DNA from 4 places in the Pseudescherichia vulneris genome. Region 1 is predicted to be linked to each of the others. Evidence: predicted binding sites of a transcription regulator. Region 1 holds the regulator's gene; each other region holds the start of a gene.
The links. Region 1 encodes Fur, which represses iron uptake genes when iron is present. Its sites were predicted from a motif close to ATAATAATGAGAACNACTATCAA; they were not measured.
Positions count from the first base shown of each region.

Region 2: FN633_RS13315 (Nramp family divalent metal transporter) is a predicted target of Fur. The motif match lies at 2,383-2,405, and genes of this name have one in related genera.
Region 3: zupT (zinc transporter ZupT) is a predicted target of Fur. The motif match lies at 2,390-2,412, and genes of this name have one in related genera.
Region 4: fepD (Fe(3+)-siderophore ABC transporter permease) is a predicted target of Fur. The motif match lies at 1,306-1,328, and genes of this name have one in related genera.

Region 1 is NZ_LR607338.1:1,716,265-1,719,664, reverse strand. It holds gene ybfE (LexA regulated protein) at 1-137, shown strand, start outside; gene fldA (flavodoxin FldA) at 287-817, shown strand; gene fur (ferric iron uptake transcriptional regulator) at 1,108-1,566, shown strand; gene FN633_RS07220 (SDR family oxidoreductase) at 1,632-2,414, opposite strand; gene FN633_RS07215 (SDR family oxidoreductase) at 2,433-3,230, opposite strand; gene FN633_RS07210 (FGGY family carbohydrate kinase) at 3,252-3,400, opposite strand, start outside.
Region 2 is NZ_LR607338.1:3,194,946-3,198,345, forward strand. It holds gene FN633_RS13305 (EAL domain-containing protein) at 1-861, shown strand, start outside; gene FN633_RS13310 (NupC/NupG family nucleoside CNT transporter) at 913-2,100, opposite strand; gene FN633_RS13315 (Nramp family divalent metal transporter) at 2,443-3,400, shown strand, end outside.
Region 3 is NZ_LR607338.1:2,878,588-2,881,987, reverse strand. It holds gene FN633_RS12075 (DUF1190 family protein) at 1-224, shown strand, start outside; gene FN633_RS12070 (glutathionylspermidine synthase family protein) at 230-1,390, shown strand; gene ygiD (4,5-DOPA-extradiol-dioxygenase) at 1,440-2,228, opposite strand; gene zupT (zinc transporter ZupT) at 2,425-3,201, shown strand; gene ribB (3,4-dihydroxy-2-butanone-4-phosphate synthase) at 3,267-3,400, opposite strand, start outside.
Region 4 is NZ_LR607338.1:2,118,209-2,121,608, forward strand. It holds gene fepG (iron-enterobactin ABC transporter permease) at 1-226, opposite strand, end outside; gene fepD (Fe(3+)-siderophore ABC transporter permease) at 283-1,290, opposite strand; gene entS (enterobactin transporter EntS) at 1,403-2,641, shown strand; gene fepB (Fe2+-enterobactin ABC transporter substrate-binding protein) at 2,638-3,400, opposite strand, start outside.

The sequences.
Region 1 (3,400 bases):
TCGAGCTGAAGATGAACGCCGACGCCGTAGAGGCGCTCAACGCGCTGGCCGATGCCCGGCAGATGAGCCGTAGCGAGCTGATCGAAGAGCTGTTGCTCACCCAGCTCAAGGCCCTGCACCGCCAGGGCGACGTCTGAAAATCACTTCAAATCACACTTTCATGTAGCACAGAGTGCAGTCTGGGCGATTACGAATTTCGCGTACGCCGCTGTTCTGCTATTATTGCCCTTATCCGTGGGCCGTGCTCCACCACCATATCATTAAGTTTCAAGAGGTTATTTTACTCATGGCAATTACAGGCATTTTTTTCGGTAGCGACACCGGTAACACCGAAAATATCGCGAAGATGATCCAAAAGCAGCTTGGTCCAGACGTTGCTGACGTGCATGACATTGCCAAGAGCAGCAAAGAAGATCTGGAAGGCTATGATATCCTGCTGCTGGGCATTCCAACCTGGTACTATGGTGAAGCGCAGTGCGACTGGGACGACTTCTTCCCGACGCTGGAAGAGGTAGACTTCAACGGTAAGCTGGTAGCGCTGTTCGGCTGTGGCGACCAGGAAGACTACGCAGAGTACTTCTGTGATGCCCTCGGCACCATTCGTGATATCATTGAGCCTAACGGCGCGACCATCGTCGGCCACTGGCCAACCGCCGGTTACCACTTCGAAGCGTCTAAAGGCCTGGCCGATGACGATCACTTCGTGGGCCTGGCCATTGACGAAGATCGCCAGCCGGAACTGACCGCCGAACGCGTTGAGAAGTGGGTGAAGCAGATCTCTGAAGAGCTGCACCTGGATGAGATCGTTAACGCCTGATTATAGACGGCGCAGCCTAAGTGCTGCGCTGCTATTGATAGATAAAAGCAATAGAAATAATTGCTACAAATTTTTAACTTTCGCGTACATACCTGTACAATATCCCCTGGTCAAACGGGTTGCGCAACGATTGTTTGTTGGCGAGACCACGTTTTATACGCATACTTTACTTGAGGACTTGTAGTTTTCATTAAGAAGTGGCAATTCTATAATGAGACGCATTAACTCAAGGTCATTCTCATTAACTTCCGCCTCGGAAGTGAATCGATTAGCAACAGGACAGACTCCGCATGACTGACAATAACACCGCATTAAAGAAGGCCGGCTTGAAAGTCACGCTTCCTCGTTTAAAAATTCTGGAAGTGCTTCAGGGACCGGATAACCATCATGTCAGTGCGGAAGACTTATACAAGCGACTGATCGACATGGGCGAGGAAATTGGTCTGGCTACCGTGTATCGTGTGCTTAACCAGTTTGATGATGCCGGGATTGTCACCCGTCATAACTTTGAAGGCGGCAAATCCGTTTTCGAACTGACCCAGCAGCATCACCACGATCATCTGATCTGCCTCGACTGTGGCAAAGTGATCGAGTTCAGCGATGATTCTATCGAAGCTCGCCAGCGTGAAATCGCCACTAAGCACGGCATCCGCCTGACGAACCACAGCCTCTATCTCTACGGTCATTGCGCTGAAGGCGACTGCCGTGAAAATGAACACGCGCATGAGACCACGCCGCGTAAGCTGTAATTGAAATGGTAACGAAAAAGGGTCACTTAAGAGTGACCCTTTTTTTATCTATTGCCTGCTCTTTGCTACCAGCAAACAAACCCGCCATCGACCAGTAGATCCACGCCGGTGCAGAACGACGAGGCATCCGCGGCAAGGAAAATTGCCGGGCCCGCCATCTCTTCAATCTTTGCCATACGCTGCATAGGCGTCTGGCTCTCAAACGATTTTGTCTGGTGCACCATCTCTGGACGGGTGTTCATCGGCGTCGCCGTGTAGCCTGGGCTAATCGTGTTAACGCGGATATTTTTCTCCGCCCACTCCATCGCCAGGCTTTTGCTTAAGTGGATCACCCCCGCCTTGGAGCAGTTGTAATGAGCCTGCTCCAGCCCGCGGTTTACAATCACGCCGGACATGGAGGCGATATTGATGATCGAGCCGCCGCCGCTCTCCAGCATCAGCTCCGCCTCGGCTTTACAGCTGTTCCAGATGCCGGTCAGGTTGATATCGATAACCCGCTGCCACTGATCGTGCTCCATCTCCAGCGCCGGATTAGCGTTGGCAATCCCGGCGGCGTTGAGCGCCACATCAAGACGACCGAACTGTCTCTTCACCTCGGCGATGGCAGCGCGCAGATGGGTAATATCGCGTACATCGCCGGTATAGGCAAAGGCGCTGCCGCCCATCTCCTGAATCGTGCTTACGGTTTCCAACAGGCCGCCATCCTCGCGCAGATCGAAGCAGGCCACCTTTGCCCCCGCACTGGCAAAGCCGTAAGCAATCATTTGACCAATACCGCTGCCTGCCCCGGTGACAAACGCGACGCGATCGCTTAAATCAAACAGTCTTTGGGAAAAGTGTTTATCCATGATTTCACTCCAAATGTGTTACGACATGATCAAGCCGCCATCAACGTTGATGGTTTGCCCCGTAATGTAGGCCGCATCTTCGGATGCCAGAAACGCCACCAGCCCGGCAACGTCGGCAGGTTTGCCCGCCCGCTTGAGGGGGATCCCCTGCACCCATTCGTCCATAAGCTCGCCTTTTTTATACTGCTTCTCTGGCGTGCTCAGGATCTCGCCCCAGACGCGGTCGTTGTAATCCCACATATTGGTTTCGATGATCCCAGGGCAGAATGCGTTGACCGTAATGTTGTGCTGGGCCAGCTCAAGCGCGAGGCTTTGAGTAATGCCGATCACGCCCATTTTGCTGGCCGCGTAGTGCGGGGTGTAGATAAAGCCAACGCGGCCCTGGCCGGAGGAGGTGTTGATCAAACGTCCGCCCTGCTGTTTGACCATATACTTCGCGGCCTCGCGGCAGCATAGCCATACGCCGGTGGTGTTCACGCTGAGTACGTTATCAAACTCCTGCCGCGTCATTTTATCGAAGCGATCGATGGTGATAATGCCGGCGTTTTGGATAGAGACATCGATACTGCCAAAGGTGCGATGCGCGAGGCTGTAGAGCTCAGTAACCTGCTCTTCGTTGGTGACGTCGGCGACGAAGGAGATAATATTTTCATGGTACTCCTCTCTCAGTCGCTCGGCGGTCTCTATGACCTCTGCTGAGTAATCCGACAGCACCAGATTCGCGCCCGCATCGGCAAACTTTCTGGCGATGCCCTCGCCAATACCTTTTGCAGCCCCGGTAATGACGACCGTTTTATTTTCGAATACATAGCCCATACTTCTCTCCTCACCCGCTATTCAAAATTTGTGTAGGGTTCTTTCGACGGCTTGTTGCCACTCCCGCCAGCGTTTTTGTAAACGGCCATGACGCTCCATGTTGGGACGAAATTCACTGTGCGGGTAAAGGTACTGTTTCAGCTCATCGAGTGAGAGTTGCCCCACGGCCT
Region 2 (3,400 bases), 1.5 Mb from region 1:
ATTGAGGGCGCTGGGGAGGTGTTTCACCAAATGCTGGGCCAGCTGAGCTGGCTTTCCGAGCAGGCCTGTGCCAACTCGCATGTGCTAGCCCTTACCCAGAGTCTTGAGACTGTCTGCGGTCACACTACCGATCGCGTATTGCTGCTTAACCGCGTAAAGCGTGCCCTGGAGGAGGATGGACTATTGCTCTATGCCCAGCCAATCCAGAACGCGGACGGGGTGGGGTACCATGAGGTGCTAACCCGCCTTGCCGTTGAAGGTGAAATTCTCACGCCTGACCGTTTTCTGCCGGTTATCGCCCAGTTTAACCTGAGCATTCGCTTCGACATGCAGGTGCTGGAGACCCTGCTGCGCTGGCTGCGTGCGCATCCGGTTCCCGGTACTCAGGCGCGTTTCTCCGTCAACCTGATGCCGCTAACCCTGATGCAGGAAGAGTCGGCCACGCAGATTATGACCCTGTTTAAACGCTATGACGTTGCCCCCCAGTGCGTGATCATTGAGATAACCGAAGAGCAGGCTTTCTCTAATTCGGAAACCAGCATGCATAACATTCAGCGTCTGCAAAACTACGGCTTTAAGATTGCGATCGATGATTTCGGTACCGGCTACGCTAACTTCGAGCGTCTGAAGCGTCTGCATGCTGACATCGTGAAGATCGACGGCTGCTTCGTGAAGGATATTCTCACCGACTCTCTGGACGCGATGATTGTGAAATCGATCTGCTTTATGGCGAAGGCCAAATCGCTGACCGTGGTGGCAGAGTATGTGGAGACCGAGGAGCAGCGTGACCTGCTGCTCTCGCTGGGCGTGGACTACCTACAAGGTTATCTGCTGGGTAAACCCGAGAAGCTGGCGGATTAGAAATAAAAAAACCGGGGCAGGACCCCGGTTTTGTATCTGTGCGACGTGAATTTACAGCACGAGCGCAGCGATAGATGCAGACAGCACGCTGACCAGCGTAGAGCCGTAAACCAGCTTCAGACCAAAGCGTGATACCACGTTGCCTTGCTCTTCGTTCAGGCCTTTGATGGCACCGGCAATGATGCCGATAGAGGAGAAGTTAGCGAAGGAGACGAGGAACACGGAGAGGATCCCTTCCGCACGTGGCGACAGGGTGCTGGCGATCTTCTGCAGGTCCATCATGGCAACGAATTCGTTAGAGACCAGTTTGGTTGCCATAATACTGCCTACCTGCAGCGCTTCACCGGCCGGTACGCCCATTACCCATGCAATCGGGTAGAAGATGTAGCCCAGAATGCCCTGGAAGGAGATGCCCAGTACGGCGGCGAACAGGGCGTTCAGACCAGAAATAAGGGCGATAAAGCCGATCAGCATGGCGGCAACGATAATCGCCACTTTGAAGCCTGCCAGGATATACTCACCCAGCATCTCAAAGAAGCTCTGACCTTCATGCAGATTCGCCATCTGCAGATTCTCTTCGCTCTCATCCACGCGGTAAGGGTTGATCAGCGACAGAACGATAAAGGTGCTGAACATGTTGAGAACCAGCGCCGCAACGACGTACTTTGGATCCAGCATGGTCATGTACGCGCCAACGATTGACATGGAGACGGTAGACATCGCCGTGGCTGCCATGGTGTACATGCGGTTGCGCGACATTTTGCCGAGGATATCTTTATAGGCGATAAAGTTTTCTGACTGCCCCAGAATCAGCGAGCTTACCGCGTTGAAAGATTCCAGTTTGCCCATGCCGTTAACTTTTGACAGCACGGTACCGATAGCGCGAATAACAATCGGCAGGACGCGAATGTGCTGCAAGATACCGATCAGCGCCGAGATAAAGACGATAGGACAGAGTACCTTCAGGAAGAAGAATGCCAGACCTTCATCGTTCATTTTGCCAAAGACGAAGTTGGTCCCTTCGTTGGCAAAGCCGAGCAGCTTTTCAAACATCTCGGAGAAGCCACGTACGAAGCCCTGACCGATGTCGGAGTTCAAGAAGAACCAGGCGAGTAACACTTCAATGACCAAAAGCTGAACAACGAAACGAATACGAATTTTCTTGCGATCGCTGCTGACCAGTAAGGCAAGCAGCGCCACAACGGCAAGCGCCAAAACAAAGTGAAGAACGCGGGACATACTTTTTGCTCCAAACATGAGGCAGGTTTAGTTTTCGTGCACATTCTATGAAACAAGAGTAAATAAAACGAGATCAAATACACACTATCGTTATGTCCTGTGACGAGACTCAAAAATAGTGATCAAAGATACAATTTTGTTATGTTAATAAAAGAAGTGTAAAACCCGTTTACGCTGCTAGACTGTAACAAATGGGACAACCTCCCCACGCATTTTCGCTCTTTTCCTGACGTTCACTCCGTTAATCGGTTTTATCTATCAAAGAAATCCACCCAAACCAACTTGATAATCATTCGCATTTTGCTAGCATGAAACATAGCAAAGGCTATATTAGAGGCAAAAATGAACGATAGCAGCGTTGAGGGCAGCAGCGGACGTACAGCGCGGAAGCTTCGGTTCGCATTGATGGGACCCGCCTTTGTGGCGGCAATTGGCTATATCGATCCCGGCAATTTTGCTACCAATATTCAGGCCGGGGCCAGCTTCGGCTACAAGCTGCTATGGGTGGTGGTGTGGGCTAACCTGATGGCGATGCTGATCCAGGTGCTCTCTGCCAAACTAGGGATTGCCACCGGCAAAAACCTTGCCGAGCATATTCGCGATCGCTATCCACGTCCGGTGGTCTGGTTCTACTGGGTGCAGGCGGAGATCATCGCCATGGCCACCGACCTTGCGGAGTTTATCGGGGCGGCGATTGGCTTTAAACTCATTCTCGGCGTCTCGCTGCTGCAGGGGGCGGTGCTGACCGGCATTGCCACCTTCCTGATCCTCATGCTACAGCGGCGCGGCGATAAACCGCTGGAGAAGGTAATTGGCGGTCTGCTGCTCTTTGTCGCGGTGGCATACGTGGTGGAGCTGATCTTCTCCCAGCCTAAGCTGGTGGATCTGGGTAAAGGGATGCTGATCCCGAGCCTGCCGACTACCGAAGCGGTGTTTTTGGCTGCGGGCGTGCTGGGGGCAACCATTATGCCGCACGTCATCTATCTGCACTCCTCTCTGACCCAGAATCTGCATGACGGATCGCGTAAAGAGCGCTACTCGGCAACGAAGTGGGACGTAGCGATTGCCATGACTATCGCGGGCTTCGTTAACCTGGCGATGATGGCCACCGCCGCCGCCGCGTTTCACTTTAGCGGCCATACCGGCGTTGCCGATCTGGATCAGGCCTACCTTACCCTCGAACCGCTGCTAAGCCATGCGGCAGCCACCATCTTTGGCCTGAGCCTGGTGGCGGCAGGACTCTCTTCCACGGTAGTAGGCACCCTGGCAGGCCAGGTGGTGATGCAGGGGTTTGTTCGCT
Region 3 (3,400 bases), 1.2 Mb from region 1:
ACCCGGCCAGCCCGGCCTATGGTCAGTACACCGACGCCTCCGGTAAAGGCTACGGCGCAGCTCAGCCGGGCCGTACCGCGACCGTCCCTAAAACCGCGCTGGCCCCGAAACCGGCCACCACCTCTACGGTTACGCGCGGCGGCTTCGGCGAGTCGGTTGCCAAGCAGTCCACTATGCAGCGTAGCGCCGCTGGCACCTCCTCTTCACGCTCAATGGGTGGCTAAGCCTCATGGAACGAGTCACTATTGACGAGCGCCCGGACTGGCGCGAAAAAGCGACCGAGTACGGCTTTAATTTTCACACCATGTACGGTGAGCCGTACTGGTGTGAAGAGGCCTACTACAAATTTAGCCTTGCGCAGATTGAGAAGCTTGAAGAGGTTACCGCCGAGCTGCATCAGATGTGCCTGAAGGTGGTGGAGAAGGTCGTCGCCAGCGATGAGCTGATGACCAAATTCCGCATTCCGAAACACACCTGGAGCTTTGTGCGCCAGGCGTGGCAGACGCAGCAGCCGTCGCTCTATTCCCGCCTCGATCTGGCGTGGGACGGCGTGGGTGAACCCAAACTGCTGGAGAACAACGCCGACACCCCCACCTCGCTGTATGAAGCCGCATTCTTCCAGTGGATCTGGCTAGAAGACCAGCAGAACGCAGGCAAGCTGCCACCGGGGAGCGATCAGTTTAACAGCCTGCAGGAGAAGCTGATCGAGCGCTTCAGCGAGCTGCGCGAGCAGTACGGGTTTAACCTGCTGCATCTGGCCTGCTGCCGCGACACCGTTGAAGATCGCGGCACGGTGCAGTATCTGCAAGACTGCGCCGCCGAAGCGGGCGTCGCCAGCGAGTTCCTCTACATCGAAGATATTGGGCTGGGCGAAAAAGGCCAGTTCACCGATCTTCAGGATCAGGTGATCAGTAACCTGTTCAAGCTCTACCCGTGGGAGTATATGCTGCGTGAGATCTTCTCTACCAAGCTGGAAGATGCTGGCGTGCGCTGGCTGGAGCCGGCCTGGAAGAGCATTATTTCTAACAAAGCGCTGCTGCCGATGCTGTGGGAGATGTTCCCGGATCATCCGAACCTGCTGCCCGCTTACTTTGCCGAAGACGACCATCCTCCGCTGGAGAAGTACGTTGTTAAACCGATCTTCTCGCGGGAAGGCGCTAACGTCTCTATCGTAGAAAACGGTCAGACTATCGAGCAGGTAGAGGGTCCCTACGGGGAAGAGGGCATGATCGTCCAGCAGTTCTACTCGCTACCTAAGTTTGGCGACAGCTACGTGCTGATCGGCAGCTGGCTGATCAACGATCAGCCAGCCGGGATTGGTATTCGTGAGGATCGGGCGTTGATCACCCAGGATCTCTCCCGCTTCTACCCGCATATTTTCGTCGAGTAGCCATAACGCGTAGGCCCGGTAAGCGCAGCGCTACCGGGCGTTTTGGTTTTTAACCCACCTGTACCGACAACATGCTGATGCTGCCCATCTCCATCCCCTCTACCGGGATCGTCACTGGCTCTGCGCCATCCCACGCGCCAAGCACGTAGAGCAGCGGCAGGAAGTGTTCCGGCGTCGGGTTCGACAGCGAGCCGCCCTCATGCTGCAGATAGTTCACCAGCGGATGCTGCTCCACCGGCCCCTGCCAGGTGAGGTTAGCCTTCACGTAATTATTAAACGATTCCGCCCACGCGTAGGGCGTGCTCTCCCCGTGCCAGCGGGCGGTGCGCAGGTTATGCACCACGTTGCCGCTCGCCACCAGCATAATGCCTTCATCGCGAAGCGTCGCCAGCTTGCGACCCATCTCATAGTGCCAGGCGGCGGGTTTGGTGCTGTCCACGCTCAGCTGCACCATGGGAATGTCGGCGTCCGGGTACATCTTGATCAGCACGCCCCAGGATCCGTGGTCAAATCCCCATGCCTCTTTGTCCAGCGCAACCGGGATTGGTGCCAGCAGATCCACCAGCCGCTGTGCCAGCTCGGGAGAGCCGGGTGCGGGATAGTGCGTGTCAAAGAGCGCCTGCGGGAAGCCGCCAAAGTCATGAATCGTTTTCGGGGTTTCCATCGCCGTCACGCCGGTGCCGCGGGTAAACCAGTGGGCGGAGATCACCACAATCGCCTTTGGACGCGGCAGCGTCTGCCCCAGCTCGCCCCAGGCGCGGGTATAGACATTATCTTCCAGCACGTTCATCGGACTGCCGTGGCCCAAAAACAGCGCTGGCATACGAAACGCAGACATGATGATATCCTCAGAAAAAGTGTCATTTTGATAGAAGCAGAGTACGCTTTTCTCGTAGAGGATGAACTCAGATAAGCGTGATGAAGATCATCAGATAATTTGAATGTAAGAAATGCGTAAAGAGTGACTTACCCTCTCGCCTTACGGAGCAGTGTTAAATAATATTAATGAGAATCATTATCACAAGGAGTTCTGAATGTCGGTCCCGTTGATTCTGACCTTATTAGCCGGTGCGGCCACCTTTATTGGCGCGATCCTCGGCGTGCTTGGCCAGAAGCCTTCCAACCGCGTGCTGGCCTTTTCGCTGGGATTTGCTGCCGGGATTATGCTGCTGATCTCGCTCATGGAGATGCTCCCCGCCGCGCTCGGTACCGAAGGCATGTCGCCGGTGCTTGGCTACGGCATGTTTATCGTCGGCCTGCTGGGCTACTACGGCCTCGATCGCCTGCTTCCCCACGCCCATGCTCAGGATCTTATGCGCGCCAGCAGCAAAACGATGCCGAGCAATATCAAGCGTACGGCGATCCTGCTGACCCTGGGCATCAGCCTGCACAACTTCCCCGAAGGGGTAGCCACCTACGTGACGGCCAGCAGCAACCTTGAGCTGGGGCTGGGGATCGCCCTGGCGGTCGCCTTGCACAACATCCCCGAAGGGCTGGCAGTGGCAGCACCGGTCTATGCCGCTACGGGATCAAAGCGTAAAGCGGTAATGTGGGCGGGGATCTCAGGCCTGGCGGAAATTCTCGGCGGCGTGCTGGCGTGGCTGATCCTCGGTAGCCTGGTCTCGCCGGTAGTCATGGCGGCCATCATGGCGGCGGTGGCGGGGATCATGGTGGCGCTGTCGGTGGATGAGCTGATGCCGCTGGCGAAAGAGATCGATCCCAACAACAATCCGAGCTATGGCGTACTCTGTGGCATGTCGGTGATGGGACTCAGCCTGGTGCTGCTGCAAAGCATCGGCTTTGCGGGCTAATCAGGCGAAAGACCAGAAACAACAAAGCCGGGTATGCCCGGCTTTGCTTTATCTTACGCTAGCGCTTAGCTGGCTTTACGTTCCTGCTCGCGGCGGTAGGCCACCAGATCTTCAATGGTCACAACGGCCATATCATGGGCTTTCGCAAAGTCGATGCACTCCGGCGTGCGCGCCATAGAGCCGTCATCGTTGGTCAGCT
Region 4 (3,400 bases), 400 kb from region 1:
AGCCCATCACGTCGGGGCTGCCCAGCGGGTTGCGCATCAGCGACTGGAAAATTGCCCCGCTGACCCCCAGCGCGCCGCCGATGAGGAGCGCCATCAGCACCCGGGGCAGACGCCACTCGTTTACTACCAGGGCAATGCCGCGCGGCGCATCGCCGGTAAAGGCGGCCAGCACCTGGCCGGGAGAGAGCGGTACCGTACCGCTGCACAGGCTCCACAGGGCGACCATCACGCTGACGCAGGCCAGCAGGAGAACGCTAACAATAAGACGGCGGGAGGGGGCGATCACATGGCACCTCCCCGACGGTGGCGACGCACCAGAAAGATCAATACCGGCGCGCCGATAAAGGCGCTTACCACCGACACCCGCAGCTCGCCCGGCACAAGCAGTCTGCCAATAATATCGGCAAACAGCAGCAGGGCAGGGGTAGCCAGCAGCGTCACCGGCAGGGACCAGCGGTGATCGGCCCCCACCAGCCAGCGCGCCATATGCGGCATCATTAAACCAATAAAGGTGATGGGGCCCGAGACGGCGGTGGCGCTGGCACACAGAACAGTAATAGCCAGCAGGCCCAGCAGCTGGGTGCGGGCGACCCTGCTGCCGAGGGCGGTCGCGGTATCGCTGCCAAGGCTCAGGCTGTTAAGCGCCCGGCTCAGCAGGAGAGCAATCGCCCCCGCTATCAGCACCGGAACCAAGACGATACGCAGCGTCTGTAAGGTACGCACGTCGAGGGAGCCAGCCTGCCAGAAGCGCAGCTGGTCGTAGACGTCCGGGTTAAGCAGCGAGATCCCGCTGGAGAGGCCCTCCAGCACCGCTGCCAGCGCAACGCCTGCCAGCGTCAGGCGCACCGGGCTCAGCTGCCCGCCGCCCGCGCTGCCGGTAAAAGCTACCACCAGCGAGGCCGCCAGCGCGCCACAAAAAGCAAGTGCCAACTGCTCGGTGGGAGAGGAGAGGCCCAGCAGTGCTGCGCCGAGCACAATAGCAAAGCTTGCCCCGGCGTTAACGCCGAGCAGACCGGGATCGGCGAGGGGATTACGGGTCAGGGTCTGCATCAGCGCGCCGGCGAGGCCCAGCGCGCCGCCGACCAGCAGCCCGGCCAGGGTACGCGGCAGGCGGGCATCCAGCACAATCGTGCAGTCGGCGCTTTGGCAGGTGCCGGAGAGGGCATCCATTACAACGGAGAGGGGCAGCGGTTTAGCCCCGATCAACAGGCTGAGCACGCCTGCCACCAGCAGCAGTAGCAATAATCCGCCCACGGCCCACGGGCGCGCCGGATTAACGGAATGCGACATAACAACGTCCCTGACATGATAATGATAGTAATTATCGTTATCGATCTTATTGCGATATGTTAGCATGTGCGGCTTAAAAACTGGTATCAAAAGTTCGCATTAAGGCTTTGTTATGACCCGACAATCCTGGCTGATCAACGTCAGCCTGCTGAGAACCCATCCCGCGTTTCGCGCTGTTTTTATTGCCCGTTTTATCTCGATTGTGTCGCTGGGGCTGCTCGGCGTCGCCGTACCGGTGCAGATTCAGGCCATGACCCACTCCAGCTGGCGGGTGGGGCTGGCGGTGACCCTAACCGGCGGAGCGATGTTTGTTGGCCTGATGGTCGGCGGCGTGCTGGCGGACCGCTACGAGCGCAAGCGCTTGATCCTGCTGGCGCGCGGTACCTGCGGTATCGGCTTTATTGGCCTCTGCCTCAACGCTGCGTTGCCCGAACCCTCGCTGCTGGCGATCTATCTCCTCGGCCTGTGGGACGGCTTTTTTGGCGCGCTGGGCGTTACGGCGCTGCTTGCTGCCACCCCGGCGCTAGTGGGGCGGGAGAACCTGATGCAGGCCGGGGCGATCACCATGCTCACCGTGCGGCTGGGATCGGTTATCTCCCCGATGCTTGGCGGCCTGCTGCTCGCCTCCGGGGGCGTAGTGTGGAACTATGCCCTGGCGGCGGCGGGGACCTTTATCACCACCCTGACCCTACTGCGTCTGCCGCAGCTGCCTCCACCGCCTCAGCCGCGCGAGCATCCATTGAAGTCGCTGCTGGCGGCGTTTCGCTTCCTGCTGCGCAGCCCGCTGATTGGCGGCATTGCCCTGCTGGGCGGCCTGCTGACGATGGCCAGCGCCGTTCGCGTGCTCTATCCGGCACTGGCAATGCACTGGCAAATGTCAGCCGCCGAGATCGGTATTCTCTACGCGGCCCTGCCGCTCGGAGCCGCCGTAGGGGCGCTCACCAGCGGCAACCTGGTTCAGCGTCCGCGCCCTGGGGCAATAATCCTCTTCTCAACCCTCGGGGCCTTTGTCGCTATCGCCCTGTTTAGCCTGATGCCGGTCTGGCCGCTGGGGGTGCTGTTCCTTGCCCTGGCGGGATGGCTGAGCGCCATCAGCTCCCTGCTTCAGTACACGCTGCTGCAAACCCAGACGCCAGAGGCGATGCTGGGCAGGATCAACGGCCTGTGGACGGCGCAGAACGTTACCGGGGATGCGATTGGCGCAGCCTTGCTGGGTGGGATGAGTGTCGCGATGACGCCCGCCGCCTCGGCCAGCGTTGGCGGAGCGGTGCTGGCGGTGACGGGCGCGGTACTGATCCTGCTTCTCGGCGAGCTGCGGCGTTTCCACCAGAGCCCACCCGTTGACGCTTAACTAAACAGCGTGGCGAAGCGCTTGAGCAGCAGCGTGGCGCTGTAGTAGTCGAGGCGGAAGGTCTCGGTGCCGAGGGCGTAGACGCGTTTGTTCTGCACCGCGCTTAGATGACTCAGCAGCGGGTTGGCATAGATGGCCTCGGCGTCTTTCTCGTTACCGGCGAAGAGAAACAGCGCTTCGCCATTCAGTCCGGCGGCAAGGTTTTCCCCGCCCAGCTGGACGATATCGTGCCGCTTACCCTGACTCTGGCTGGCGTGCAGTCCTTCAGGCAGCGTCGCCAGGGTAAAGCCCAGCTGCGAGAGCAACTGCCCCTGGGCCGAGTCCGCGGTCCACAGGTTGGCGCTGTGCGCCGCCGGGTTATACACCAGGGCGCTGACCGGCTGCGGCGTCAGGGTCATCTGCTGCTTCACCTTCGCCAGCTGCTGATTAAAATCGCTAATCCGGGCTTTGGCCTGCGACTCCTGGCCGGTGATCTCCCCGAGTTGGGTGAGCAGCGTCTGCCAGCTCTTATCGTCGTAGTTAATGATCAGCGTCGGGGCAATCGCAGAGAGCTGATCGTAAAGTGCCAGCGCCGAGTCGCCTCCGGTGGCGCTGATGAGGATCAGATCCGGCATCTGAGCGGCGACCGCCTCGGCACTCGGCTCGCCAATATAGAGCCGGGCAAGCTTGCGCTGCTTCGCGATCTCGCCCCACTGGCGCAGGAAGCCGTTCTCGTCGGCAACGCGGTTGTTCGGCGCGGTTGCGCCGCTGGCCACCACC